2 regions of the Bacillus sp. BACIII genome follow, and region 2 is predicted to be linked to the other one. Evidence: a T-box and tRNA genes for the amino acid it is inferred to sense, from the RefSeq annotation. Region 2 holds a T-box; the other holds one or more tRNA genes.
The links. A T-box is a leader RNA that pairs with one kind of tRNA and senses whether it is charged. The one in region 2 lies ahead of serS (serine--tRNA ligase), so its partner is inferred to be a tRNA-Ser.
Positions count from the first base shown of each region.

Region 1: it encodes a tRNA-Ser, which carries the amino acid that the T-box ahead of serS (serine--tRNA ligase) is inferred to sense. The anticodon was not compared.

Region 1 covers NZ_CM174437.1:2,475,492-2,498,158, reverse strand. The annotation lists gene ACXN9U_RS12155 (STAS domain-containing protein) at 1-90, shown strand, start outside; gene rsbS (RsbT antagonist protein RsbS) at 95-460, shown strand; gene ACXN9U_RS12145 (anti-sigma regulatory factor) at 463-864, shown strand; gene ACXN9U_RS12140 (PP2C family protein-serine/threonine phosphatase) at 876-1,883, shown strand; gene ACXN9U_RS12135 (anti-sigma factor antagonist) at 1,947-2,276, shown strand; gene rsbW (anti-sigma B factor RsbW) at 2,273-2,755, shown strand; gene sigB (RNA polymerase sigma factor SigB) at 2,721-3,509, shown strand; gene rsbX (phosphoserine phosphatase RsbX) at 3,509-4,111, shown strand; gene ACXN9U_RS12115 (Tex family protein) at 4,184-6,343, shown strand; gene cmpA (cortex morphogenetic protein CmpA) at 6,353-6,466, opposite strand; gene ACXN9U_RS12105 (SprT family protein) at 6,565-7,014, shown strand; tRNA gene ACXN9U_RS12100 (tRNA-Asn) at 7,149-7,223, shown strand; tRNA gene ACXN9U_RS12095 (tRNA-Ser) at 7,227-7,317, shown strand; tRNA gene ACXN9U_RS12090 (tRNA-Glu) at 7,337-7,411, shown strand; tRNA gene ACXN9U_RS12085 (tRNA-Gln) at 7,423-7,497, shown strand; tRNA gene ACXN9U_RS12080 (tRNA-Lys) at 7,533-7,608, shown strand; tRNA gene ACXN9U_RS12075 (tRNA-Leu) at 7,617-7,698, shown strand; tRNA gene ACXN9U_RS12070 (tRNA-Leu) at 7,761-7,844, shown strand; gene ACXN9U_RS12065 (cystatin-like fold lipoprotein) at 7,956-8,342, shown strand; gene tmrB (tunicamycin resistance ATP-binding TmrB) at 8,400-8,993, shown strand; gene ACXN9U_RS12055 (hypothetical protein) at 9,277-9,330, opposite strand; gene ACXN9U_RS12050 (RrF2 family transcriptional regulator) at 9,651-10,154, opposite strand; gene ACXN9U_RS12045 (FMN-dependent NADH-azoreductase) at 10,352-10,993, shown strand; partial or broken gene ACXN9U_RS12040 (tetratricopeptide repeat protein) at 11,064-11,192, shown strand; gene ACXN9U_RS12035 (phosphatase) at 11,149-11,277, shown strand; gene ACXN9U_RS12030 (NAD(P)H-dependent oxidoreductase) at 11,460-11,984, shown strand; partial or broken gene ACXN9U_RS12025 (IS1595 family transposase) at 12,476-12,598, shown strand; gene ACXN9U_RS12020 (alpha/beta fold hydrolase) at 12,714-13,517, shown strand; partial or broken gene ACXN9U_RS12015 (cupin domain-containing protein) at 13,616-13,828, shown strand; gene ACXN9U_RS12010 (alpha/beta hydrolase) at 14,699-15,646, opposite strand; gene ACXN9U_RS12005 (organic hydroperoxide resistance protein) at 15,726-16,145, opposite strand; gene ACXN9U_RS12000 (MarR family winged helix-turn-helix transcriptional regulator) at 16,417-16,857, shown strand; partial or broken gene ACXN9U_RS11995 (cystatin-like fold lipoprotein) at 17,018-17,369, shown strand; gene ACXN9U_RS11990 (MaoC family dehydratase) at 17,495-17,920, shown strand; gene ACXN9U_RS11985 (Rrf2 family transcriptional regulator) at 18,160-18,603, opposite strand; gene ACXN9U_RS11980 (NAD(P)-dependent oxidoreductase) at 18,796-19,434, shown strand; gene desA (Delta(5) desaturase DesA) at 19,625-20,653, opposite strand; gene cspC (cold shock protein CspC) at 21,356-21,559, shown strand; gene ACXN9U_RS11965 (CarD family transcriptional regulator) at 22,187-22,648, opposite strand.
Region 2 covers NZ_CM174437.1:5,780-13,383, forward strand. The annotation lists gene ACXN9U_RS00030 (YaaC family protein) at 1-210, opposite strand, end outside; gene guaB (IMP dehydrogenase) at 331-1,797, shown strand; gene dacA (D-alanyl-D-alanine carboxypeptidase) at 1,950-3,281, shown strand; gene pdxS (pyridoxal 5'-phosphate synthase lyase subunit PdxS) at 3,478-4,362, shown strand; gene pdxT (pyridoxal 5'-phosphate synthase glutaminase subunit PdxT) at 4,384-4,974, shown strand; T-box leader at 5,027-5,239, shown strand; gene serS (serine--tRNA ligase) at 5,293-6,570, shown strand; gene ACXN9U_RS00060 (glycerate kinase) at 6,582-7,604, opposite strand, start outside.

The DNA of each region.
Region 1 (22,667 bases), 1.4 Mb from region 2:
TCACAGGTTATTACGAAGAATACCCTTCAAAAAGGAATTCAAACAGCGCTTGAGATGACAAATCGAAAAATCGTTTCATTGGGGGAATAACATTGTGAGACATCCGAAAATCCCGATCTTGAAACTGTATAACTGCTTATTGGTATCCATTCAATGGGAACTTGACGACCAGACTGCTTTGCATTTTCAGGAAGACCTGCTGAACAAAATCTATGAAACCGGCGCAAACGGGGTCGTCATCGACCTGACATCCGTTGATATGATCGATTCATTTATCGCGAAAGTGCTCGGCGATGTTATTACCATGTCAAAATTAATGGGCGCAAAAGTCGTGTTGACGGGAATTCAGCCGGCTGTAGCGGTCACATTGATTGAACTCGGAATCTCACTTGAGGAAATCGAAACAGCGCTCGACTTAGAGCAAGGGCTTGAGACATTGAAGCGGGAATTGGGGGAATAGCGATGAACGACCAATCCTGTGTGAAAATCATGACAGAATGGGATATCGTAGCCGCCAGACAGCTTGGCCGCAACGTTGCGAAGGAATTAGGCTTCGGCACGGTGGACCAGGCCAGAATCACGACGGCTATCTCAGAATTGGCCAGAAATATCTACTTATATGCCGGCAAGGGCCAGGTCAGCATAGAACAAGTAAACGACAGAGGAAAAAAAGGCCTTAAAATCATAGCAGAAGACAAAGGACCCGGAATCCCCGACATCCGTAAAGTGATGGAAGACGGCTTTTCAACGTCAGGCGGACTGGGAGCGGGCCTTCCGGGCGTCAAAAGGCTGATGGATGAATTCAGCCTGCAATCTGTTGCAGAGGAAGGAACAGAGATTCAAGCCGTGAAATGGCTTCGGTAGGAGGTTAGAACGTGGATTTCAGGGAGGTTATAGAGCAGCGGTACCATCAGCTGCTTAGCCGATATATAGCCGAATTAACAGAAACATCTTTATATCAAGCCCAAAAATTCAGCCGAAAAACGATTGAACATCAGGTTCCTCCGGAGGAAATTATCAGCATCCACCGAAAAGTAATAAAGGAACTGTATCCGGATCTGCCGGAAGATGTTTTTCATTCGCTGGATTTTTTAATAGAAGTCATGATTGGCTACGGGATGGCTTATCAGGAACATCAAAGTCTGAGAGATATCCAGCAGGAGCTTCGTTCAGAAATTGAAATTGCCGCAAATGTCCAGCAGACGCTGCTGGGCACAAAAATTCCTGAAGAAGAAGAGCTGGATATCGGGGCGATCAGCGTTCCCGCCAAGCAGATGAGCGGGGACTATTATCACTTTGTCAAAGACAAGGAATCGATTAACATCGCGATAGCCGATGTCATCGGAAAAGGAATACCCGCCGCATTGTGCATGTCGATGATCAAGTATGCCATGGACTCTCTTCCAGAGATCGGCATTCACCCCTCCCAAGTGTTGAAAAACCTTAACCGCGTTGTAGAACAGAATGTGGACTCAAGCATGTTTATCACCATGTTTTACGCAAACTACAATACGAAAAATCACCAATTTACCTATGCTTCTGCGGGGCATGAACCGGGCTTCTACTACTCTGAAAAAGAAAAGAAGTTTTATGATCTGGAGGCAAAAGGATTGGTGCTGGGAATTTCTCAGGATTTTGATTACAGCCAATACGAACAGCACATGGACGAAGGAGACATGATCGTTCTTTTTTCTGACGGCGTCACCGAATGCCGTACCGAAAACGGTTTCTTGGAGCGCAGCGACATTCAGCGCATGCTGGAAGAACATATGGAATGCTCGGCGCAGGATATGGTCAAAAATATTTACGACAGCCTGCTGAGACTCCAGGACTTTCAGCTTCATGACGATTTTACGTTAATAGTTTTGAAAAGAAAGGTTTAACAAAACGGCAGCACGGGTAAAAAGCCATTAGCACGAGTAAGGATAACTTTCAGAGGTGATACGATGAATTTAACGGTAGATATGAAGGAGAATCTTTCAGATATACAAATCAATATCGCTGGGGAAATCGATGTATACTCAGCTCCGGTGGTTCGTGAAAAGCTGATGCCCTTGGCAAACGAGGGGAAAAACATGAGAATCTGCTTAAAAGATGTAAACTATATGGACAGTACGGGTTTAGGCGTTTTTGTAGGCGTGTTTAAAACGGTGAGCAAGGAAGGCGGTTCTTTGAAGCTTGAGAATCTTTCCGATCGGCTCGTCCGTCTGTTTGAAATTACGGGGCTTAAGGACATCATCGACATTTCGGCAAAGTCAGAAGGTGGCGTGCAATGAGTACATCAGTTGATTATATTGAGATGAAAATTCCGGCTGAACCGGAATACGTAGGGATCGTCAGGCTTACATTATCAGGTGTCGCCAGCAGAATGGGCTATACCTACGATGACATTGAAGATTTGAAAATCGCTGTCAGCGAAGCTTGTACAAACGCTGTCCAGCATGCATACAAAGATGAAAACAAGGGAGAAGTATCCGTGCGGTTCGGTGTGTTTGAGGACCGGCTGGAGGTCATTGTCGCCGATCAGGGAGACAGCTTTGATTTTGATCAGAAGCAGCAGGATCTCGGGCCGTACACACCTTCGCACACAGTCGATCAATTGTCAGAAGGAGGACTCGGTCTATATTTAATGGAAACGCTCATGGATGAAGTCAAAGTTCAAAGCAACTCTGGCGTAACCGTGGCGATGACAAAGTATTTAAATGGGGAGCGAGTTGATCATGGCACAACCATCAAAAACTACGAAACTAACTAAAGATGAAGTTGATCGGCTCATACGCGACTTTCAAATAAATGATAATAAAAAAGCCCAGGAGACACTCGTCGAGGTGTATACCAATCTCGTCGAAATGCTGGCAAAGAAATATTCAAAAGGAAAAAGCTTTCACGAGGATCTCCGCCAGGTCGGGATGATCGGGCTTCTCGGCGCCATTAAACGCTATGATCCGGAGGTCGGCAAATCCTTTGAGGCATTTGCGATTCCGACCATTATCGGCGAGATCAAACGCTTTCTCCGAGATAAAACATGGAGTGTACACGTCCCGAGACGAATTAAGGAACTCGGGCCGCGCATTAAAATGGCGGTGGATCAGCTGACGACAGAGACACAGCGGTCGCCGAAAGTCGAAGAAATCGCAGCCTTTCTCGATGTGTCAGAAGAGGAAGTGCTTGAAACGATGGAGATGGGAAAAAGCTATCAGGCGCTGTCTGTCGATCACAGCATCGAAGCGGATGCAGACGGAAGCACCGTCACGATCCTTGATATCGTCGGTTCGCACGAGGAAGGATACGAACGCGTCAACCAGCAGATGATGATCCAAAGCGTGCTTCATGTGCTGTCTGAACGCGAAAAACAAATTATCGATCTAACATTTGTGCAAAATAAAAGCCAAAAAGAAACAGGGGACATTCTCGGAATATCTCAAATGCACGTCTCGCGCCTTCAGCGGAAAGCGGTGAAAAAACTGAGAGAGGCCTTGATTGGAGATCCCTCCATGGAGCTAATGTAATGATTCAGGTTGAAGAAAACGAACATGTTCAAACTCTTGTATACCAATTAAATAAAGAAGGCAAGTCCATATGCGGGGACAGCTTTTTCATGAAGGCGGATGAAGAGGAATTGGTTTGCGCGGTAGCCGACGGTCTCGGCAGCGGATCCCTTGCCAACGAATCCTCCTCAGCTATTAAAGACATCGTGGAAGCATATGCGGATGAGGATGTGGAAAGCATCATTGAGCGCTGTAACCAAGCGATGAAAAACAAAAGAGGGGCGACTGCCTCCATCTTAAAAATCAATTTCACCAAAAGAGAACTGACATACTGTTCGATCGGGAATGTCCGTTTCTTTCTGCACTCCCCATCAGGCGAAGTCTTTCATCCGCTCCCGATTTCGGGTTACCTCTCAGGCAAACCGCAAAAATACAAAACGTATACGTCATCATACGAAAAAGGGGCGACATTCATCATCTACACGGATGGGCTGGAGGTTCCGCATATCCGCACCTGCTTAAAGCAGGGACACTCAATAGAAGATATATCAAAATCAATTCATCCGTACACAACATCCAGACGTGATGATTTGACCTATATTCTCGGGCAGCTTTTATCGTAAGGCTGCTTTTTTTATGTTCCGCCGTTTTTTGATACACTAGAGAAAGAATGAAGAGATGGAGGCTTTGGTGAGATGGAAACATTAGCCCTTTTGAAAAAACAAATTGCTGAAGAAACAGCGTTATCCCAAAAACATGTCGAAAGTGTCATCCGCCTGCTTGAAGACGGCAATACCGTTCCGTTTATTGCGCGGTACCGAAAAGAGCAGACCGGTTCAATGGATGAGGTGCAGATTCAGGCAATCTCCGAGCGGTGGCAGTACATACAAAACCTGACGCAGCGGAAAGAAGAAGTCATCAGATTGATCGCCGAACAGGACAAGCTGACGGACGGACTGAAGCAAAAAATCGAACATGCGGCCAAGCTTCAGGAAGTCGAGGATTTATACCGTCCCTTTAAACAAAAACGGAAAACAAAAGCGACCGTCGCCAAAAGCAAAGGGCTTGAACCGCTTGCGGACTATATTCTTTCACTCCCGAAAGACAACCGTCTTCACGAAACCGCTGATCAATATATCAATGCAGAAAAGGAAGTCGCCACAAGGGAAGAAGTTATTGAAGGCGCGAAGCACATCATAGCCGAACAAATCTCGGATGATCCTCATTTCAGAAAGTGGATCCGCCAGGAAACGTATAAAAAAGGAATTCTCACATCCGCGGCAGGCAAGTCAGCCGCAGACGACGAGAAAAACGTCTATGAAATGTACTATGAGTACGAAGAGCCGATTCAAAAGGTCGTTCCTCACAGAGTGCTCGCGATGAACCGCGGTGAAAAAGAAGGCATTTTAAAGATTGCGATCGAACCGCCCGCCGATCAGATAAAAGCTTATTTAGAAAAGCAAATCATCAAACACCGTGAAACGCCTGTGAAAGAAACGCTGAAAGAAGCCATTGAGGACAGTTACAAACGCCTGATCCAGCCGGCTATTGAGCGTGACATCCGCAAAGAGTTGTCAGAAAAAGCAGACGCGCAGGCGATCCATATTTTCGCTGAAAACCTGCGTAAGCTCCTGCTGCAGCCGCCGATGAAGGGAAAAGTCGTGCTCGGCGTCGATCCGGCCTTCCGTACGGGGTGCAAACTGGCAGTCGTTGACGAGACGGGAAAAGTGCTGAAAATCGACGTCATTTATCCGCACGCTCCCGTCAAAAAGACAGCGGAAGCCCGGAAAAAAATCAAAGAATTGCTGGACCGGTACGAAGTCGAGGTTGTGGCGATCGGAAACGGAACGGCATCAAGGGAGACAGAGCAATTCGTCGTTGATGTGTTAAAAGAAACAGAGCGGGACATTTATTACGTCATCGTCAATGAGGCTGGAGCAAGCGTGTATTCCGCGTCAGAAATCGCCCGTGAGGAATTTCCGGATTTTCAAGTCGAAGAGCGCAGCGCCGTCTCCATCGCGCGGAGATTGCAGGACCCGCTGGCCGAGCTTGTAAAAATTGATCCTAAATCCGTCGGTGTCGGGCAATACCAGCATGATGTCAGCCAAAAGCAATTAAACGAATCTCTCCGTTTTGTCGTAGAAACCGTCGTCAACCAAGTCGGGGTAAATGTCAACACAGCATCCGCCGCGCTGCTTCAATATGTAGCCGGATTATCCAAAACCGTCGCCGGCAATATCGTCAAAAAAAGGGAAGAACTCGGCAAATTTACAAATCGTAAAGAGCTGAAAGAAATCCCGCGCCTCGGCGCAAAAACATATGAACAATGCATCGGCTTCTTGAGAGTGCCCGGAGGCCAGGAGCCGCTTGACCGCACCGGGATACACCCGGAAAGCTATAAAGAGACAAAGGCGCTGCTCAAAAAACTGCAGCTCACTGCAGATCAGATCGGAAGCGCGGACGTAAAAGAGAAAATCAGCGCACTGCCGCTGTCTGAGACGGCTGAGGAGCTCGGTATAGGGGAAATTACACTTGCAGATATTTGCGAACAGCTGACAAGGCCGGAACGCGATCCCCGTGACGAAGTGCCGAAGCCTTTGCTGAAAAAAGACGTTCTGCAGCTTGAGGATTTAAAGGAAGGAATGGAATTGCAGGGCACCGTCCGCAACGTTGTAGATTTCGGCGCTTTCGTCGATATCGGCGTCAAGCAAGACGGGCTTGTGCACATCTCAAAACTGAGCAATCAGTTCGTCAAACATCCTCTCGACATCGTATCGGTCGGAGACATTGTCACCGTATGGGTCGAAGGGGTGGACGTGCAAAAAGGCAGGGTGTCGCTGTCTATGGTAAAATAAAAGCACTGCTTACGAGCAGTGTTTTTTTCTGTAGAAATACCAGCACTGGTTCAGCAGTTTGATTTGATAATTGTCCTTTTCTAAAAACGCTTTTTGCATTTGTTTCATCAGCCAATTCGGCATGGCTCATTCCTCCTCAGCTTTTAGTTAGAGGGCGGTTTTAACATATTGTATGCGAACGGTAAATTGTCCCGTTCGATGTTTTTAAGCGGGGTGCACATATGGATAACGAACAACTTCAAAAGCTGACGGAAGACATCTCTGCACAGGATTTCGGGAAGCCGTTCCGTCACCGGGCCTTTTTCAATGACCGGCTGAAAACGACAGGCGGCCGGTACATGCTGTCTTCCCATAACATCGAATTAAACCGCAAATATCTGCTCGAACACGGCCAGAGCGAGCTGGTAGGCATCATCAAACACGAGCTTTGCCATTATCACCTTCACCTTGAAGGAAAAGGGTACAAGCACAGAGACAAAGACTTCAGAGACCTGCTTCAGAAAGTCGGAGCGCCGAGATTCTGCACGCCGCTCCAAACAAAAAAGACACAAAAGAAAACATATATGTATAGATGCACGGCCTGCGGCCAACAGTATATAAAGAAGCGGGCAATGAATCCGGAAAGATATGCCTGCGGAAAATGCAGAGGAAAAATCAAAAGATTTTTTTAAAAAGGCTTGACTCATTTTAATGTTCTATGTTAAATTATAAAAGTCGTTGAGAGACAACGACACTTTCTCAAAAAATAAATGTTGCTTATTGACACAATATGTCGCATCATTTATAATGAAGGAAGTCTGATTATTCCACAGTAGCTCAGTGGTAGAGCTATCGGCTGTTAACCGATCGGTCGCAGGTTCGAATCCTGCCTGTGGAGCCATATGGAGAAGTACTCAAGTGGCTGAAGAGGCGCCCCTGCTAAGGGTGTAGGTCGCGTAAGCGGCGCGAGGGTTCAAATCCCTCCTTCTCCGCCAGATAAGTTCTCAACCAGACGGCCCGTTGGTCAAGCGGTTAAGACACCGCCCTTTCACGGCGGTAACACGGGTTCGAATCCCGTACGGGTCACCATTTACCTTCGTTGGGCTATAGCCAAGCGGTAAGGCAACGGACTTTGACTCCGTCATGCGTTGGTTCGAATCCAGCTAGCCCAGCCATTTTATTTTAAAATTTTGAATCACTTTTATAGAGCGAGCCATTAGCTCAGTTGGTAGAGCATCTGACTTTTAATCAGAGGGTCGAAGGTTCGAGTCCTTCATGGCTCACCACTTGTCACGCGGGTGTGGCGGAATTGGCAGACGCGCTAGACTTAGGATCTAGTGTCTTACGACGTGGGGGTTCGAGTCCCTTCACCCGCACTTTCTTTTCAAAATGCTGAACACTAGCTTACATGCTTAGTGGAAAAACAGCTTCATAGCACGCGGTCGTGGCGGAATGGCAGACGCGCTAGGTTGAGGGCCTAGTGGGTGAATAACCCGTGGAGGTTCAAGTCCTCTCGGCCGCATCCCAATGATACCAAGGGTTTAGATACCCTTGGTATTTTTTGTTTATAGACATTTATCTGTTACTGTCCACTTATTTATAGTAGGTCGTATGATTTGTCAGCTATCTCTTTTTGAAGAACCTTTTTATTTTCCTTAATATATTCGCTTTGCTTCTGCTGACTGCGTGCGGCGGTAGTAAATATGATAATGCAATTAATGAAGTAATTAAGCAGAAGAAGAAAGCCAGAAAAGAAATGAGAGCTGCTTCTGATGAGTACAAGAGAGATAACGCCATAATTCGTGTATATGATGACGGGAAGTATATTCAACTTGCGTTTTATCAGCCAGAAGAAAGTTCTCGCAAGCTTACTACCTATTCTTATTATGAGAAGCTTGGAGATTCTTTTGAGGAAATGGCACATATGCCGGGTGATGGGGATGGCGACCGACTTGATCTGTATAAGAAAACACCTGATTATGAAGAAGTTAAAGGAAAAGAAACAAAGTTGGAAGAGTAGATTTATATGTCTGCTCGAGGCTTTTTTTGTATGATAAATAAGAAGGGAGAAATGGAGATGATCATTTGGATAAACGGGGCTTTCGGTTCTGGAAAAACACAAACCGCCTTCGAACTGCACAGAAGGCTGAAAGCATCTTATGTGTATGATCCTGAGAAGATGGGTTTTGCGCTGCGCTCCATGATACCGCCGGAGATCGCGGAAGACGATTTTCAAAGCTATCCCTTATGGCGGACGTTCAATAACCGCCTGTTAGCCTCTCTGACCGATACATACCGTGGCATCATCATTGTGCCTATGACGATTGTACATCCTGAATACTTTTATGAGATCATCGGCAGACTTAGACATGACGGTCAGACGGTTCACCACTTTACACTAATGGCTTCAAAGGAAGCCTTGTTAAAACGGCTGCGCACAAGAGCAGAAGGAAAAAATTCATGGGCCGCCAAACAAATCGGCCGTTGCATTGAAGGATTGTCATCACCAGTTTTTGCGGATCACCTCCAAACAGACAACATGTCGATTCAGGAGGTGGCAGAAACCATAGCCGCAAGAGCCAATCTTCCATTAGACCCTGATACGAGGGGCAGCCTCCGAAGGTTCACCGACAGATTGATGGTAAAGCTAAATCATATCCGCATTAAATAAAGATTCCGCACAGAAAGCCCGAGTAGACTTTAGTCTGCTCCTTTTTTATGCTTCAATATTTCTTTCCCTATTTTTTGGAGGTTTGAGGGCTATTTGTCTGACTCTAGTGAAAATGATTTAGCCTCTATAGTTTTTTTCATCAGTAAAGCATCTATACTATAGGGTATTTTTTAAATTAATTAATATGAATGCACCTGCAGATGCAGACAGAATAGTCAAGAGGAAGTCTTAAAACCTGTTCCTACTGTTAAACCTAGAGCGAAAATAATCAACATAGCACCACTCATACAGCAGTTATTCTTGTTTTGAAACCAATGATCAAAAGTATTCCTAAGATGGTTTCAAAAATAGTTGCTATCCATCCTGCTATCGGTACAAGAGCATCTGGTATAAAAGGAGTTAAGGCAGCAACATCATCCGTGTAATTTTCAATATTTCCCTATACGACATTAGGCTTGCCAGGTGTCCCCCCATATTCCGAATCGATCGGCAGCAGAAGTTAAAAAGCTAATTCCTCAAGCGAGCCTAAGATACAGTGTCATTCATGCTTTCATTTTACATTTCTCCTTCCTTTTTTGAAATTAGTCCGTTAAATAAGAAGATTGTTATTCTTGTTTAAAGGCATCTTTAAGCACAAAAAAGCTCTGACTCATTAATTTAGTCAGAGCTTTTTTTTATGAAGTATTCCCGAGTATCTATCCTAGTTTTTTTAGGCAATACTACGTCCAATTCTTTATTTAACCATGCGAGCGTTTTATTACGAAGATACTTACGCATGTGTTCTTCTGCTTCAAGCATTACCAAGTTAATTGTACAAGAGGAATTGCTGGATTCACAGGAGTTGCATTTGTCTCGATAAAGCAGACCATTGCTTACAATATTTTTACATTGAAAAATGGGTTTTGGCCCTTCAACAGCCTCTATTACATCCCAAAAGGAAATATCTTCTGGGGTTTTTGCTAACCTATATCCTCCCTTTACACCAGGGACAGAATTTACAATACCAGCTTTAGATAATTTACCGAAAACTTTTGAAAGAAATGTTTCTGAAAGTCCTTGGAACTCTGCAAGGTCCCGAATCCCGACACTTTCCTTGGAGGGAACATCTATTAAATAAACCAGGCAATGTAAAGCATATTCAACCCCAACACTATACTGCATATAAACTCACCTGCTTTTGATTTTAAGGGTTATCACATTGTATCTTAGGAGTATTTTTGGTGATAGTCAATCATAAAACCCTTCTTTAGGTATATTATTTGTTCCGTTTGACAAAAAAAAATACAGGGTTTATATTAGAGATCGGATTAATCGTCGATTAACTTAGTCTTTAATATAAATTAAAAGGAGAGTTTCAAATGAGCAAAACACTTATCATTAACGCACATCCAAAAGTAGATGATACATCGTCATACAGTTTAGGGGTAATGAACCACTTTTTAGAGGCTTACAAAGAATTAATTCCAGAGAGTGAAGAGCTTGAGCAAATTAACTTATATAGTGATGAAGTGCCTATGATTGATAAAACAGTTTTAAGCGCATGGGAAAAGGCAGGCAAGGGCGAAGAACTGACAAGCGAGGAACAAAAAGTAACAGAACGCATGACAGAAGTATTGGAACAATTCAAAAGCGCAAAAACATATGTCATCGTTTTACCTTTGCATAATTTCAATATTCCATCAAAATTAAAAGACTATATGGACAATATCATGATCGCACGTGAAACATTTAAATATACGGACACTGGCTCAGTGGGTCTGCTTAAAGACGGACGAAGAATGCTTGTCATCCAAGCAAGTGGAGGAATCTATACAAATAATGATTGGTATACAGAAGTTGAATACTCTCATAAATACCTGAAATCAATGTTCAATTTCTTAGGTATTGAGGATTATCAAACTATCCGAGTGCAAGGAACAGATGTACTAAATCCGGAGGGTGTATTACAAAAAGCAAATAAAGAAGTTGAAGAAGCTGCTTCAAGATTAGCAGGTAAATAAGAAATAGTATGAAGATCATTGTTGCTGGGGGACTGGAGTAATTGGTCGAGCCCTCCTTCCTAAATTAATACAAAAAGGAAATTTAATGCTCTCTAATGAATATTATCGTATGAGTATTGAAGCAAGACGAAAAATTAAACAAGGGGAGATTATTAATGAAAATCAGGCGGATTCTTTTGACAGCGGAGATTTTAAGTAGTGTATTTTCAATAACTTATTTGCAAGATGATCAATGTACAGAAGTCAAAGTGGCTGCTGATAGGGTAGGCGCACGAGGGTACTAAAAAGGCTTAATCTTTTTAAAAGGGTAGGCCTTTTTTTGACTATAATTGCTGCCCAATTAGTTGCCCTGAATTTATGAAAAGGGATAAAATAGGTGTAATAAAGTTGCTATTTTAAAATTAGAATCAATTCATTATCGCAAAAGCAATAATAACTAATCGGCGAAGAAAGGATAATCAGTCAAATGAAAACATTGGTTATCGTTATACACCCTAATTTGGAAACGTCCGCTGTCAACAAAACCTGGATGAATCGTTTAAAGCAAGAGAATGACATTACGGTTCATGACCTGTACGGTGAATACCCTAATTTTATCATTGATGTAGAAAAAGAGCAGCAGCTCCTGTTAGATCATGAGCGTATCGTTTTTCAGTTCCCAATGTATTGGTACAGCAGTCCCGCGTTACTCAAACAATGGGAAGATGATGTGTTAACACATGGCTGGGCTTATGGAACTGGAGGTACTAAATTGCATGGAAAAGAACTGCTCTTAGCTATCTCCTTAGGCGCACCGGAATCTGATTATCAAGCAGGCGGAGAATATAATATCACGATCAGCGAGCTTATCAGACCGTTTCAAGTCACTGCTAACTATATAGGAATGCGTTTTCTTCCTGCCTTTACACAATATGGGACACTTCACCTTTCAAAAGAAGATGTTAAGAACAGTGCGGAGAAATTGGTTGACTATCTTAAAGCTGAGCATTGATCCGGTATTCGCAAGGGAGGCTGAAACAAATTATGTGTTGTGAAAATAAGGGTTTGTGATAGATTTTAATAAACTTAATTTCAAAGTTACATCGAATACTGAATGCAGGGGGCATAGAGCGAGGGCTTAAAACTAATTACAACAGGGCAATGAGTACATATTTCTTGATGAAATGTAGAGTTCCTTGGTCTCTAATCGGTGCCCAATTTGTGCTCAGAATTCATGAAAAATGATGAAAATAAGTATAAATAAAATAAACAGATGCTTTGAATAAAAGTTTTTGTAACTCATGATAGGTTTTTACTAGGTTGAGGGCCCAGCGGGTGAATAACCCGTGAAGGTTCAAGTCCTCTCGGCCGCATCAATGATACCTAGGGTAATAGAGAGATCCTTGGTATTTTTTTGTGCTTATTTTTAAATGATCTACTGCTCACAAACTGCCCACTTAATTAAAGTTCAAAGTGATCAAAATATTCAACGTATCTGGCCAATACTTTGCTTGGTTCTTATTTGTCGATAGTCGCCGTAACGAAAGCGCTAAACAACACATTACAGATTCTTTTGATATGACGGACACATATGACAGTTTGCGATTGTCAAAATTCAATGTTTAATCCTTGTTCAACTTACCAAGTTCAGTTAAAAGTTTGTTAAAATTGTGATAAATATATGAAAAGATTAAATGTTCATAACGAAACATTAGGATTACAGGGAAGGGGAAACAAATACATGTCGATTTACCATAAAGTAATTGGAGAGGGATATCCGATCGTTATGTTGCATGGTTGGACACTTGACCATCAGGTGATGTTACATGCAATGGAACCGTTATTCGAGAAACGAAGCGGTTGGAAGAGAATATACATAGACTTACCGGGTATGGGACATTCTAAGCCACAACCGTCTATTCGGAACTCTGATGATATTTTAGAAGCGATATTGCGTCTTTTGGACGAAATTATTCCTGATCAACAGTTTATTGTTTGTGGTAATTCATATGGAGGGTACATTGCCAGAGGTATCGTTCGTTCACGTCAGGAAACAGTTCGTGGATTACTGCTGATGGCACCATTAACTATACCCGAATTCGATGAAAGGGTAGTACCGCAGAAGACTGTTTTAAAAAGAGACAGCGACTTGATATCACATTTGTCTTCAGAGGAGGCGGATGAATTTTGCTCTATGGGGATTGTGCAAGGTAAAACTGAATGGGAGAGGTTTCGAAATGAAATTTTACTTCCTTCTAAACAAACAAATTATGAATTCATAAACAACATTCGTCAAAATGGATATGGGTTTACCTTCGATATTTCATCTAAACTTGAGTATCCCACGCTAATTATCACAGGGCGTCAGGACAATGTAGTCGGATACCACGATGCATGGCGACTACTCGAAGATTACCCAAGGGCAACTTTTGCAGTACTTGATATGGCTGGTCACAACCTGCAAATCGAACAAACCGATGTATTTAATTCATTGGTTCATAACTGGTTAAACAGACTTGAATTGGAAAATTTTCGGGTGTTATAACTTTTCATAAACATGAGTTTACTGTTACAATTACCAGTTAGTTAAACAATAATTGAGATAATGAATATTGGGGTTTGCTAAAATTTTAGTAATTATTAGTCTTTATTGTCATTGGGGATAATTTAATCATTGAATTTCATGATGGAGAAGTAAAATTAAATGAAGGTGAAATGTTTGTCATACCGAAAAATGTTGAACATAAACCTTATGCAGAATCAGAGTGTGAAATTTTGCTTGCAGAACCTAAAGGTGTTGTGAATACCGGGCAAGAAATAACTGATCAAACAGCTGAAAATGATATCTGGATTTAGCTGTAAGAAATAGCCGATCAAAAATAAAATCATTACCTAAGAAATGTTTCTTTATTTCCAGCTGGATTTAAAAAATAATTTTGTTAGGTGTCATGCAATAAATTCAATTGTCGGTGATTGGCCTGTTTAAATGCATCCATTATTTCATACCCGGTGCTACTTATTTCTGTTGTAGTCTGCATACTGATTAATAGGTAAAGAAAGTCGAAAAGGTATACGAAATTCTTCATACAAATTAAAGTTTTGAATGAAAGAGCAGGATTACTCCTGCTCTTTTTCTTTCTAATTGGGCAAGATTAAACACAGACGGTTATTCCTTGGGAAAAACAAAAAAATTTCTTCTATCCAATGACTAGCTGGGCTTTAGCCGGGTTTCTATCACCCTGTTGGGCTTGTCAGATTTTAAAAAGGTATGCTACGTTTATAGTGTTTTGTTTCACCTGATTGTGGGGTAATAAAGATAGAATCAGTAAATAATTCTTAGGAACGACCTCAATCTTATAATAAACATATTGGAAGCCGTAATGGAAGAACTAATATTAAAGGTTTAGGATACTTTGGAGAAATAAAAGTTTGTTTTCGAATGTGATAATATTCACAATAGAGCTGTATGAAGGGGAATCATTTCTCCAAATAGTCTGCAGAAAATACCAACCACAGCCCAAGGATATATCACTAACCGCTTTGGCTGGTATGATCTGTTGGATGTTTCTCTTTTTGATTAAAAAGCTCATCAAAAGTTCCATTATTCCAACGTGAATATATTTGCGATAAGTGATTAAATCAATATACGATCCACTCAATTATTTGAGTGGATCTGTTTGTTTTTTATTTTTTTGCAGCGGCCTCTATGTGACGAAACAATGTGAATTAAAACCCTTTACGCAACCAGGCTGTGGCAAGATCAATTGCTCCGCGCGCAGCTTCAGTTTTAGCTAAGGCGTTGAGCATCACGAAATCGTGAATGATACCTTGGAAACGTACGGCAGTGACCGGAACACCAGCTTCACGAAGTTTATTGGCATATGCTTCTCCCTCGTCACGAAGTACATCAGCTTCAGCTGTGATAATCAATGCAGGCGGGAGCCCTTGAAGCTGCTCAGAAGTTGCACGTAGAGGTGATGCTGTAATTTCAGCACGCTCATTCGAATTGGTTGTGTACTGATCCCAAAACCACATCATCGCGTCCTTGCGTAAAAAGTATCCTGTAGCAAACTGGTGATAGGATTCCGTATCGAAAGAAGCGTCTGTTACCGGATAGAAAAGTAATTGTTGTCGGATATTCAAGTCACCTCGTGCTTTGGCCATTAGCGTGACAGCAGCAGTCATATTGCCTCCAACACTATCACCTGCAATTGTTAGACTCTCGGGAATCATGCCGTTCTCACGGCCATTTTCAGCTGCCCACTTCACTACTGCATAGATTTCTTCAATGGCTGTCGGATATTTTGCTTCTGGAGATAAGGTGTAATTTGGAAAGACAATAGCAGCTTGTGCTCCAACTGCTAGCTCACGGATGAGCCGATCATGTGTATGCTCATTACCAAATACCCAGCCGGCCCCATGAATGTACACGATGACAGGAAGGTGCGCAGGCGCATTCTGTGGGCGCATTATTCTTACTGATACCTGTCCGCTCGGTCCTCCTGAAATCATAATATCTTCAATATCAACTGGCAGTTTATCAATTGGGTCAGATTGGACCTCATCTACAGCTTCTCGTCCTTTCTCAGGTCCAAGGTCGAATAGATAGGGTGGGTTCGCGGTTGCTTCTGCAAATTCTTGAGCTGCTTTTTCTAATTGTACTTTCTTTAACATAAATCTCACTCCTTATTTGAAGGTTGGTCACCTATATGTTTTAATCATTATTTTTTATTCCATCTTGGCATCTTTTGTCTTACATTGCTGTTGTAATGATTTGTACATCAATATTTCCGCGAGTAGCTTTAGAATATGGACATACTTGATGAGCTGCATGTGTTAATTCTTCTGCTTGCTCTTGAGATACCCCTTGAATTTCCACCTCCAAAACAACTCCGAGTTTATAACCATTATCACTTTCATCTTTTAATAAACTTACTTTACCAGTAACTGCTGATTCGATTTTTAATCGTTTTCTTTGGGCTGCTAAATGAAGAGCACTGTCATAACAAGCTGAATAGCCTGCCGCAAATAATTGTTCTGGATTTGTCGCCGTGGATACTTGATTTGGTTTTGGCATAGCTAAATCCAAATCAATCATAAGATCATTAGATTTTACATGACCTTCTCTTCCGCCTTTCGTTGTAGCTTCTGCTGTAAAATATACTGTCATCATCAAACACTCCTATAAATTAAATTTAACACAATTGAATTTTAATCAATATAACTAGCGTTGTCAATTAAATTTTTAAAAATTCAATTGTTCTCAATTTAAATTCGTAATTAAATGGCAGTTTAAAGTTAGTGTACATAATAACCATATTGAGAAAATAGGAGATCATAGTATAAGTTATGATTAATTAAATTGTTAGTCATTCAATTTTACTTAATGTAATTCTTGTGCTATTATGTGTAATAATGAATATAAATATTGTGAGGGATTTAACATGAAGAAGGATGATAAATTACTGTTAAGTAATCATCTATGTTTTGCGATTTATGCAGCTTCCCGTGAAATGATAAAGTTATACCATCCTCTCTTAAAAGAATTAGGAATTACTTATCCGCAGTATTTGGTTCTTCTTGTTTTGTGGGAGAAGGAAAAAATATCTGTTAAAGGTTTAGGCGAAGAATTATATCTAGACTCCGGAACATTAACTCCAGTTTTAAAACGACTTGAGGAGCGAGGTCTTATTATAAGAGAGCGTTCAAAAGAGGATGAACGAAGTGTAATTATTACGTTAACAACTGAAGGGAATGAGTTTAAAGAAAAAGTCACATTGATTCCTAATGCAGTATTTGATAAAACCGGTTGTAATGAAGAAGAAATTAAAAGTTATAACAAGGAAATTCGTAATTTACTTAACATGCTGACAACTGAGCAATAGTTTTATGAATATAGATGGTGGGCCTAGCGGGTGAATAACCCGCGGAGATTCAAGTCCTCTCGGCCGCATCAATGATACCAAGGGTTTTGATACCCTTGGTATTTTTTGTTTATAAAAATTTATCTGTTACTGTCCACTTACTTATAGTAGGTCGTATGATTTGTCAGTCACCTTCATCCTTCTGCTGACTGCGTGCGGCGGTAGTAAATATGATAATGATTAATGAAGTGATGAAGCAGGAGAAGAAAGTCAGAAAAGAAATGCGAGCAGATTCAGATGAGCACAAAAGAGATAACGCCATAATTCGTGTATATGATGACGGGAAATATATTCAACTTGCGTTTTATCAGCCAGAAGAAAGTTCTCGTAGGCTGACTGCTTATTCTTATTATGAGAAGCTTGGAGATTCTTATGAGGAAATGGCACATATGCTGGGTGATGGTGATGGCGACCGCCTTGGTCTTTATAAGAAAACACCTGATTATAAAGAGGTTAAAGGCAAGGAAACAAAAACAATGTGCTTGTTCATTCCTGATAGGGGAACAATTGTTTTACCGTTAAGTTGTTGTGTGAGAGCCAGTATGTTAAAATGCTACGTAGATTTAATAATAAAGTTTAGATTCTAGGAGATTTATTTATGAAGTTGGATGAATTCACCATCGGGCAGGTTTTTCAAACTAAATCTTTTGAATTAACAAAAGAGAATATAATGAATTTTGCAGAAGTGTATGACCCACAATACATGCATTTAAATGAAGAAAAAGCAAAAATGGGCAGATTTAATGGAATTATTGCTTCTGGAATACAAACGTTATCTATTACTTTTAAGCTTTGGATTGAAGAAGGGTGTCATGAAGACGATATTATTGCTGGGACAGGAATGAATAATATAAAATTCCTAGTACCCGTTTACCCTAATGATAAACTGAACACTATTGTTAAGGTTATTGATAAAAAACCAAATAAAAGCCAGACGGGGATACTTACTGTATTGTTATCTACCTATAATCAGAAAGAGGAAAAAGTGTTTGAAGGTGAGTTATCAGTATTAATTAAACGCTAAATGACCTTTGTGGTGGCATATCATCGTCACCTTTCATTTTTTATAGGTGTCTGGATGAATTGAGCAATCATCTTAATTAATTGAGTGGACTCTGAGTCTGCTCTTTTTTTGTTCATGAAAAGCCATTTTTTAATCAAAAAATTAATATCAATACGGGGCTGGATTCAATATGATCCAGTCCCTTTTTGTTTTATTGATTTTCTTATCCCCAGTCTGATAAAAGATTTTCCAGGAGTTATTTAACAATTATTGGTCAATTTCTCCTTTTCAATAATATCCTTTACCACATCCTCAATTGTTATATGTCCAAGAGCTTTTTCCAAGGCAGATTGGGCGATTTCAAATATTGGACCAATTGTACTTTGAATGTTCCGGCCTACAGGACATTGAGGATTGGGATTTTCATGTATACTAAACAATTCTTTATCTTGAACAACGTTAACTGCTCTATAAACATCAAGTAAGGTGATTTCAGTTAAATCCTTCGCTAATTCGGCTCCTGCAATACCTGGCCGTACATTTACTAAACCTGCTTTTTTCAGCATTCCCATAATTTTTCTTATTAAGGCGGGATTTGTATTTACACTTCCAGCTAAAAATTCAGAAGTGCTAATTCCGTCTGCATTTATTTCAATAAGAGCCAATATATGAATTCCTACAGCAAAACGGCTGCTAATAGACATGATTTCTTCACCATCCTCATTACTTTACACTCTTTATAGTACACTTGTAACCGAATGTATTACAAGTTTATTTTACTCTAATATGCTTCAAGATGATAAAAGTATTGACAAATAAATAAGTTGTAACTAAAATTATTACATGTAATCAATATGGTTACATTTTAAATTTCGAATTATTAGGAGGACTGGAAATTGAAAATTGGAATCATTGGTGCAACCGGAAAAGCTGGAAGTCTTATCTTGAAAGAAGCGGTAAGCAGGGGACATGAAGTAACTGCAATTGTAAGAGATGCTACAAAACTTAAAGAGGAAAAGATCGCAATCATTGAAAAAAATATAATTGATCTTACATCGGATGATCTAAAAAAGTTAGATGTAGCAGTTAATGCCTTCGGTGCTCCATTAGGAGAAGAACAGGCACATGTAGATGCTGGCCGGGCATTAATTAGGGCATTAAAAGGAATGGATACAAGAGCCGTAATTGTAGGCGGAGCAGGGAGTCTTTATGTAGACGAAAATAAAACTGTCAGTGTAATGGATACACCTGATTTCCCGGAGATTTTTATTCCAACAGCTAAAGGGCAAGGTCGTAACTTGCAAGAGCTAAAGGAAACTTCTGATATTAACTGGACATTTATCAGTCCTTCAGCGGTATTTGACCCAGACGGGAAAAGAACTGGATTTTATCAGTCAGGAAAAGATCATCTTCTTGTGAATTCGAAAGGCGAAAGTTATATCAGCTATGCAGACTATGCAATTGCAGTATTGGATGAAATCGAAAATCCAAAACATATAAATGAACGCTTTACAGTTGTTGGAGAAGCTGAATAAGTTATTGAGCAGAAACAAAGGCTCTCAGCCGCATCTCAATGATACCAAGGGTTTTGACACCCTTGGTATTTTTTGTTGTAAGTGCATTGGGCATTAAAAAAGTGCTGATCTCTGCACAAAATCTTTGCGCGAGTCTGCACTTTTATTCTGCAAGATACACTGCCCATTATCAGCGATTATGGGAGTGTTTTTAATCCGTTCCCAGCCGAGCTGATACATGGCTTTTAGACGTTTTTTTAAAGTGGTTAAAACCAACAAATTTTTTGCCTTCTTCATCCCATAGGCGGAACTTTAACGACTTAAGACTTGTTGCCAGTGTGATGGTCGGAACGTTTTGCAATGGTTCAGTGTTGTTATGTACGATTTCAAGCTTATAGTTTGGGACTCTTGGGCTTAAATGATGAACATGATGGAAACCGATATTGCCTGTTAACCATTGCATGACTTTTGGAAGCTTATAAAAAGAGCTTCCTTCAACTGCTGCTTTTACATATTCCCACTGCTCATCTTCTTCGAAATATGAATCCTCAAACGTATGCTGAATATAAAACATCCAAATTCCGAGGGATCCCGATATCATAAAAATTGGCGTCTGGACCAGCAGAAAGTTTTGCCAGCCGATAGCCCAACATAAAAGTGCTGCCAAAGCGACGATCCCCAGGTTCGTTACATATGTATTCATCCGTTCTTTGCGTTTTGCCTCTTTACGATTAAAACGATTGGTTATCCCGAAGACGTAAATCGGTCCGATAATAAACATAACAAACGGATTTCTGTACAAACGGTACATTATTTTTGTCTTAGTTGAGACTTCCTTATATTCATCAACGGTCAGTACCCAAATATCGCCTGTACCGCGTTTGTCCAGGTTGCTGCTTGTCGCATGATGGACAGAATGATCGTGTGCCCAATGATCAAACGGATGCAGCGTTAGAATTCCTGTAATTGTTCCAAGGATTCGATTCGCCTTTCGGTTCTTAAAAAAGGAATAGTGGCAGCAATCATGAAAGATAATGAAGGTTCTCACTAAAAAACCTGCTGCAACGACAGAAATCGCTAATGTAAGAATATAAGAAATCGATAAGCTCTTATAGGCCAAACACCATAACAGGAAAAATGGCACCAATGTGTTAATGATTTGATAAATACTTTTTTGTAAATCGGACTTTTCATAAGGGGTAACCAGTTTTCTCAAAGTCCTTAGGTTTTGTTCATTCATTTTTAAAAGCTTCACCTTCCCTGCTGTTCTTAATCTAAGTATAGAACCCGTTTTGTTGTCTTTGAAGTTCCAGCTGTCATACTCCATGTATGATAAGTATCTTTCCTCATCCTATGTAAAATGATTGAAGGTCAGAAAATGATCTCCATCTCGATTAAATCTTTATTAGCAATGGCCAGCCGGGATACAAAAAGCGTATGAAGATTATACCCGGCTCTTTATCGGGCCAAACTCTCTCCATGCTCCCCTATGGTAATCGGTTTATTTAGACCGTAAACATTGATTGTTTGAGCAACAAACATTACAAGTGAAGGAAATAATACCGTTAAAAATAGAGGGATACCTGAGTCATCGTTTGGAAACATGTGCAGAAACAAAGCTATACCAGTGAACAGCCCTTCTTTTAAAAAAATATCTTGTACTTGAACAAGAAACAGCTGAGCTTTTTTGAAGACACTCGTGATCCATTTTCACGGTGTTTTCAAACCATCGTTATTAATAGGCATCTTATTTTGCACTCGTATCGACACGTTTAACAAAATGAAACATGAGATTAATTTGCAGTTATTTCCGTTTCGTGTTATGATAAAGGAGAATTATTTTTGTTCGTGTAAAGGATAGTATGAATATCGACTTTTCGTCTTGATGATACTTTGGGCAAGGATAGTAATACAATGTGTAACACACTAGGAGGCAACAAAAATGGAACAAGGTACAGTTAAATGGTTTAATGCAGAAAAAGGTTTTGGATTTATCGAACGTGAAAATGGAGATGACGTATTCGTACACTTTTCTGCAATCCAAAGTGACGGATTCAAATCTTTAGACGAAGGTCAAAAAGTATCGTTTGACGTTGAGCAAGGTGCTCGTGGAGCTCAAGCTGCTAATGTTCAAAAAACTGCTTAATCTTTAATCGTTTATACAAACAGGCTCTTTATATAGGGCCTGTTTTTTTATGTTCTCTGTATCATACTGAATAAAAAAACCCTACTCAACGTTCGAGTAGGGACAGATGCTACAAGGTAAGAAAAAGGTTTAAAACCTCAAAGGATTGTTTACAGTATAACATACCGGATTGACGATATGTGGAATATATATAAATGATTTGTTTTTATGTTCTTAAGATAATTCTTTGTTACAATTCGCACATCTCTTTTATGAAAAGAAGATAAACAACTGCTATTCACTGTCGCAAGAGATGTAAGAAATTCTTAAAGATAAAGAGGGGAGTGGTTGTTTTTTCTTCTGGAAATAATCACTTAGACCTAAAACAATGAAAGCCCTGCCTCTCTCCCATCCTTACGGCTCCTTGTCCGTGCCAGTGTGAATCAGGATTACAAAAATCAAGTGACTATTCCATCGAGTTTTTGATAAAAATTCAAATGTTCGTTGAAGAAATTTAAAAATAAAACAGATTAGATTGCAGGAGTAATAAAAGAGGTTAATGTTCTAAAAGTAAGTTGAAGAAGTTAAACGTTTAATCGTAATTTTCTGAAAACTTAAGGGTGTTTTGGAATGCAAAACACATTAGCCTTAACAGAAACTTTTTATTTGATTTTCAGTGATTCCTTTAATGACTTCCAGTTCACTAATCAAAAATTCATATGCATTATCCAACATTTTTTTTTCGCTTGCATTAAGTGCTTTTTCTTTCTTCATACGCATTAAATCACGTACAACTTCAGCACCTTCTTGTATTTTACCCGTTTTTATTTTGTCTGTGTTTACTTTATATCTTTGTTTCCACGGCAGTAACTTATCTGATTCTCCATGCTGAAAAATGTGCATAATGTGTTTTAATGCAAGTATATCAGTAACTGGTCGTATATTTAAACTCAATATTTTACGCGTTGGAATCATAACTGTCATATGACTGATTGACATTTTTATGACATAATAATGTTCTTTTTCCTCTAAGAATTCTTTTTCTTCTATGGCTTCAATTATACCTGCTCCGTGCATTGGATAAACGATGTTATCGCCAATTTGAAACATATCATCCACCTCCATATAT
Region 2 (7,604 bases):
CAGAATAGGCTTAATTTCTAAAGGGGACAGAGATGCCTGTTTATAAAAGGACTCGGCGTGTTTGATAAAAAATATGAAACGTTCACTGTTTTTAAACGCATATCGTTTTGGTTCTTCCATTCCTCTTTCTGTATAGACTCTATTTAGGAATTTCTGGGAGGATTCTACGGAATAAAATAATGACAACTCTTTCCACTCAAGGTCTCTCATGTGTATTTTTAAACCCTTTCCTTTATCTAAATATTTCAACTCTTCTTCGCTTCCTTGACATGCCGTTTTCTAGTTGATAATCTACATATAATATTTTGCCGAAAAGAGGGGGATTTACTAATGTGGGAAAGTAAATTTTCAAAAGAAGGCTTAACGTTCGATGATGTACTGCTCGTACCGGCTCAATCAGACGTACTTCCGCGTGATGTGGATTTATCTGTTGAACTGACAAAAACGTTAAAGCTTAATATTCCTGTCATCAGTGCAGGAATGGATACAGTAACAGAATCAGCTATGGCGATTGCGATGGCCAGACAGGGCGGCTTGGGCATTATCCATAAAAACATGTCCATCGAACAGCAGGCTGAACATGTTGACAAAGTCAAACGTTCTGAACGGGGCGTTATTACAAATCCCTTCTTTTTAACACCTGATCATCAAGTATTCGATGCGGAGCATTTGATGGGGAAATACAGAATTTCCGGTGTTCCGATCGTAGATAATAAAGACGATCAAAAGCTTGTCGGTATCATTACAAACCGTGATCTTCGCTTTATCTCTGATTATTCAATGAAAATCAGTGATGTCATGACAAAAGAAGAGCTGGTTACGGCTCCTGTAGGCACCACATTAGACGAAGCAGAAAAAATCTTACAGAAACATAAAATTGAAAAACTTCCATTAGTGGATGACCAAAATAAATTAAAAGGTCTTATCACGATCAAAGATATTGAAAAGGTTATCGAATTCCCGAATTCATCTAAAGATGAACACGGACGCCTTATTGTCGGCGCTGCGGTAGGCGTGACAGGCGATACAATGACACGCGTCAGCAAGCTTGTTGAAGCGAATGTCGACGTGATTGTGGTCGATACGGCTCATGGACATTCCAGAGGCGTACTGAACACAGTTGCGAAAATTCGTGAAACATATCCTGAACTGAACATTATCGCAGGAAATGTGGCAACGGCTGAAGCGACAAAGGCTTTGATTGAAGCCGGAGCAAACATTGTAAAAGTGGGAATCGGACCTGGTTCCATCTGTACGACACGCGTCGTTGCAGGTGTAGGCGTACCGCAAATCACTGCCATTTATGATTGTGCCACTGAAGCAAGAAAACACGGCGCAACAATTATCGCGGACGGCGGTATTAAATTCTCCGGTGATATTACGAAAGCATTGGCATCCGGCGGACATGCCGTAATGCTCGGAAGCCTGCTTGCCGGTACTTCAGAAAGCCCGGGAGAGACTGAAATCTATCAAGGCAGAAGATTTAAAGTGTACCGCGGTATGGGTTCTGTCGCTGCCATGGAAAAAGGCAGTAAAGACCGATATTTCCAAGAAGAAAATAAGAAATTCGTCCCTGAAGGTATCGAAGGAAGGACTCCGTACAAAGGTCCTGTAGAAGAAACAGTGTATCAGCTTGTCGGCGGTCTTCGTTCAGGCATGGGATACTGCGGTTCAAAAGACTTGCGCGCTTTAAGAGAAGAGGCTCAATTCATCCGTATGACAGGTGCCGGTCTTCGCGAAAGCCATCCGCATGATGTCCAAATTACGAAAGAATCACCAAACTACACAATCTCATAATTGTTACAAATAAAAAACATTTGACAGGGTCGCTGACTCTGTCTATTTTTTTTATATCGAGTGTGATAAAATTTATACTGTTGTGTTTTGAATTTGAATATGTCCTTAACGGCTTAATTATAGATTTAAAATGAATGACGGAGGTCGTAAGATTGAACATCACGAAATGGAAACAGCTGTTAGTGTCATTAGTGGTACTGGCACTGGCCGCAACTTGCTTTGTTCCAATGTCTAAAGCGGAGGCAGCCGGCAATGACCCGGTTGATGTCAATGCTTCAGCTGCGATAATGATTGAGGCTTCATCGGGAAAAATTTTATACAGTAAAAATGCAGACAAAAGACTGCCGATTGCCAGCATGACAAAAATGATGACTGAATATCTGCTTCTGGAAGCCATTAAAGAAGGAAAAGTGAAATGGGATCAAACGTATACTCCTGATGATTATGTCTATGAAATTTCTCAAGACAACAGTTTATCAAACGTCCCTCTTCGGAAAGACGGCAAATACACAGTCAAAGAACTGTATCAAGCCATGGCGATTTACTCTGCTAACGGAGCCGCGATCGCTGTTGCTGAAATTCTTGCCGGAACTGAAACGAAATTTGTCGCTGAAATGAATGCGAAAGCCAAAGAATTAGGCATGACAAACTATGATTTTAAAAATGCCACCGGGCTTGTGAATGAAGACCTTCACGGCAAACAGCCGCAAGGAGAAGGCGTTAAAGAAGAGAGTGAAGTTTCTGCTAAAGACATGGCGCTTCTTGCAGACCGCCTGATCACTGATTATCCGGAAGTTCTGAAAACAACAAGCATCGCTAAGACGAAATTCAGAGCCGGCACTGATGATGAAATGGACATGCCGAACTGGAACTTCATGTTAAAAGGCCTTGTTTCTGAATATCCCGGCGTTGACGGGTTAAAAACGGGTTCTACTGATTCTGCGGGATCTTGTTTTACAAGCACCGCACAGCGGAACGGAATGCGGGTCATCACCGTTGTGTTAAACGCAAAAGGCAACCTGCATACCGGACGATTTGATGAAACGAAAAAAATGCTCGATTACGCATTTAACAGCAATTTCTCAATGAAAGACCTTTACCCTGAAGGCTCTCAAGTAAAAGGGCACAAAACGATTGACGTTGACAAAGGGAAAGACAAGCAAGTCGATATTGTGACTGATAAGGCGCTTTCTATTCCTGTGAAAAGCGGGGATGAAAAGAACTATAAAGCCGAAGTGACCTTAGATAAAAAAGAAATCACGGCTCCTGTGAAAAAAGGGACGAAAGTCGGAACGCTGAAAGTTACATACAAAGGCAGTGACAAAGACTACGGCTTCCTCAAATCCAAAGAGTTCAGCGTGAATCTTGTAACGAAAAATGATGTAGATAAAGCAAACTGGTTTGTTCAGATGATGCGCGGCATCGGCGGTTTCTTCTCCGGAATCTGGAACAGCGCCGTTGATACGGTAACAGGCTGGTTTTAAGAAATAAGAAAGAGCTCTGATGAAAGTTAGGGCTCTTTTGCTTAATATACTGAAAAAACCAAATTGTTAGTAAAAAATGATATCTATCTCTTCCGTCACACTGTAAAATAAGAATATCCATATGAAATATTGTATTTCTGGGATACAATAAGAGATAGACATTATCTAACTATACATTGACTAGGGGGACCAAATAATGGCTCAAACAGGTACTGACCGTGTAAAACGCGGAATGGCGGAAATGCAAAAAGGCGGCGTCATCATGGACGTTGTAAATGCTGAACAAGCGAAGATTGCGGAAGAGGCGGGAGCTGTTGCCGTAATGGCGTTAGAACGAGTTCCGGCTGATATTCGTGCTGCCGGCGGTGTAGCCCGCATGGCTGACCCGACGATCGTTGAAGAAGTAATGAATGCTGTATCCATTCCCGTAATGGCAAAAGCGCGTATCGGACATATCGTTGAAGCGCGTGTCCTTGAAGCAATGGGAGTAGATTATATTGATGAAAGTGAAGTTCTGACTCCTGCTGACGAAGAATTTCATTTAAATAAAAATGAATATACTGTTCCGTTCGTATGCGGATGCCGTGATCTCGGCGAAGCAACGCGCCGTATCGCTGAAGGAGCCTCCATGCTTCGTACAAAAGGCGAACCGGGAACAGGAAACATTGTGGAAGCTGTCCGTCATATGAGAAAAGTAAACGCGCAAGTGCGCAAAGTTGCGGCGATGAGCGATGATGAGCTGATGACTGAAGCGAAAAACCTCGGTGCTCCCTATGAGCTGCTTCTTCAAATCAAACGTGACGGCAAATTGCCTGTTGTCAACTTTGCTGCCGGCGGAGTGGCGACGCCTGCTGATGCGGCATTGATGATGCAGCTGGGCGCTGACGGCGTATTTGTCGGTTCAGGTATTTTTAAATCAGACAACCCTGCTAAATTCGCCAAAGCAATTGTGGAAGCAACGACTCACTACACAGATTACAAACTGATCGCTGAGCTTTCTAAAGAATTGGGAACAGCGATGAAAGGAATCGAAATCTCAAATCTATTGCCGGAACAGCGTATGCAAGAACGCGGCTGGTAAAACCATAGGAGAGCTGGAAGCATGTTAACAATTGGTGTACTTGGACTTCAAGGAGCAGTAAGAGAACATATTCGTTCAATTGAAGCATGTGGTTCAAAAGGTGTTGTCATTAAGCGTCCTGAACAGCTGAATGACATCGACGGCTTAATCCTGCCGGGCGGAGAAAGCACGACGATGCGGCGTTTAATGGATACGTATCATTTTATGGAGCCGCTTCGCGAGTTTGCCGCTCAAGGCAAGCCGATGTTCGGCACATGCGCCGGTCTGATTATTTTAGCCAAAGAGATTGCGGGAACCGATCATGCTCATTTAGGGCTGTTAAATGTGGTTGTCGAGCGTAATTCCTTTGGCCGTCAGGTCGACAGCTTTGAAGCTGACCTGAGGATTAAAGGCATTGATGAGCCGTTTACGGGTGTATTTATTCGTGCGCCGCACATTTTAGAAGCCGGAGAAGATGTTGAAGTGCTTTGTGAGCATAACGGACGCATCGTGGCTGCAAAGCAGGGGCATTTGCTCGGCTGCTCGTTCCATCCTGAACTGACGGATGACCACCGGGTGACAGAGCTGTTTGTGAAGATGGCGGAAAAGTATAAGCGGGAAACAGCTGTATAAAACAGTTGAAAACCGATGATACTTATAGTACATTATAAACACAAATAAAGATCGAAAAGCGTTGACAGGAAGCAGTAGGAAGCCTCTCTTTCAAAGAGAGCCGATGGGTGGTGCGAATCGGTGGAAGATGCTGTCCGAATCCGTCCTTGAGCGAAATGCTGAAAACAAGTAGGCATTTACGGGAAAACCGTTATGTGTTAAAGCGGGAAGCAAGTGTAAGCTTGTTTTCAATCAGGGTGGCAACGCGAGAGCTCTCGTCCCTTTTAGGGGATGAGGGCTCTTTTTTATTTTCGATAAAACAGATAGGAGTTGTTAAGTATGATTGATACGAAGGTCCTGAGAGCCAATTTTCAAGAAGTAAAAGCGAAGCTCATTCCTAAAGGCGAAGACTTATCTGACTTTGACAAGTTTGAAGAGCTTGATAAAAAAAGAAGAGAACTTATCGGCAAAGTAGAAGAACTGAAGGGGAAACGCAACGAAGTATCTCAGCAGGTCGCCGTTTTGAAACGGGAGAAAAAAGACGCTGATCATATTATTAAAGAGATGCGTGAAGCAGGCGAAGAAATTAAGAAGCTTGATGAAGAGCTTCGCACGGTGGAAACCACGCTCGAAACCATCCTTCTGTCTATTCCGAACATCCCGCACGATTCAGTGCCTGTAGGGGAAACGGAAGATGATAACATTGAAATCCGCAAGTGGGGAGAGGCGCCGGCATTTGCATATGAGCCGAAACCGCATTGGGATATCGCTGACCGCTTGAACATCCTTGATTTCGAACGCGCTTCAAAAGTAACGGGAAGCCGGTTTGTGTTTTATAAAGGACTAGGGGCCCGTCTCGAACGCGCGCTCTACAACTTTATGCTGGATCTTCACGTTGATGAGTATGATTACACTGAAGTCATTCCTCCTTATATGGTAAACCGTACGAGCATGACAGGGACGGGACAGCTTCCTAAATTTGAAGAGGATGCTTTTAAAATCAGGGAAGAGGATTATTTCTTAATTCCGACGGCGGAAGTGCCGATCACAAATATGCACCGCGATGAAATCTTATCCGGCGAGGACCTCCCGATTAATTATGCCGCATTCAGCGCCTGCTTCCGTTCAGAAGCGGGATCTGCCGGCCGTGATACACGCGGTTTGATCCGCCAGCATCAATTCAACAAGGTTGAGCTTGTGAAATTCGTGAAGCCGGAAGATTCTTATGAGGAGCTTGAAAAATTAACAAATCAAGCTGAACGGGTGCTTCAGCTGCTAGAACTGCCGTATCGTGTCATGAGCATGTGTACCGGAGATCTCGGCTTTACAGCTGCGAAAAAGTACGATATTGAAGTATGGATTCCAAGCCAAGACACATATCGTGAAATTTCTTCTTGCAGCAACTTTGAGGCCTTCCAGGCGAGACGCGCAAACATTCGATTCAGACGCGAAGCGAAAGGCAAGCCGGAGCATGTGCATACATTAAACGGTTCCGGTCTGGCAGTCGGCAGAACAGTAGCTGCCATCTTGGAAAACTACCAGCAGGAAGACGGAAGTGTTGTCATTCCGAAAGTGCTTCGTCCTTATATGGGAAATAAAGAAGTCATCAAACCATAAAAAGGTGCGCCCTAGAGGCGCGCCTTTTTTGCTGTTTGGTATAAAGCGGCGATATTCCGAGCTGTGCTTTCAAGGTTAAAACGTCCTGACGCTAAGGCGTCTTCAAGACTTACAGCGCCCGGCACGATAGAAAATACAGCTGTTATGCCTCCGTTGTATACATGTTCAAAATCTTTTCCCAAGGAACCCGCCAACGCGATAACGGGAATTTTTTGAGCAGCTGCACGTGCGGCGATCCCGGCGGGGGTTTTGCCGAATATTGTTTGTCCGTCAATCTGCCCCTCTCCGGTGATGATAAGGTCAGCGCCTTTTATCTGATCTGAAAAGGACAGTGTATCTAATACAACGTCAATCCCGCTTTGAAGTTCTGCTTGTAAGAAGGCGATCAGCCCTGCGCCTAAACCTCCTGCGGCACCCGCGCCTTTTACGGTATCTGCTTCAATATCGTGCTGCCGTCTCAATACATCAGCGAAATGGCGCAAATTGCGATCCAATACAACTTTTGTCTTCTCTGACGCCCCTTTTTGCGGGCCAAAGACATATGATGCGCCGTTTTCTCCGGTCAGAGGATTTTCGACATCGCATGCGGCACGGATACGAATATGTTTCAGATCAGGGGAGAGGCGGCTTATATCGATAGAAGCCAGGGTTTGCAGCGAGCCTCCGCCGTCAGGTATCTCCTGACCTTCCTCATTTAAGAAACGCACACCGAGCGCGCTCGCCATCCCGGTCCCGCCGTCATTGGTTGCGCTCCCGCCAAGACCGATGATGATTTCACTCACCCCGCGGGAAGCTGCATCTGCTATCAGTTCACCCGTTCCTCTTGTTGTAGTGTTCAACGGATCTCTGAGATGACGGGGGATGAGATGAAGTCCCGATGCTTCTGCCATTTCAATGACTGCCGTGCGTCCGTTTCCCAGAAGTCCGTATGCGGCGTTTACCGAGGTTCCCAGCGGACCGGTCACTGTTTTATTAATGATTCTCCCGCCGGTGGCATCCGTTAAAGCCTGAACGGTTCCTTCTCCGCCGTCGGC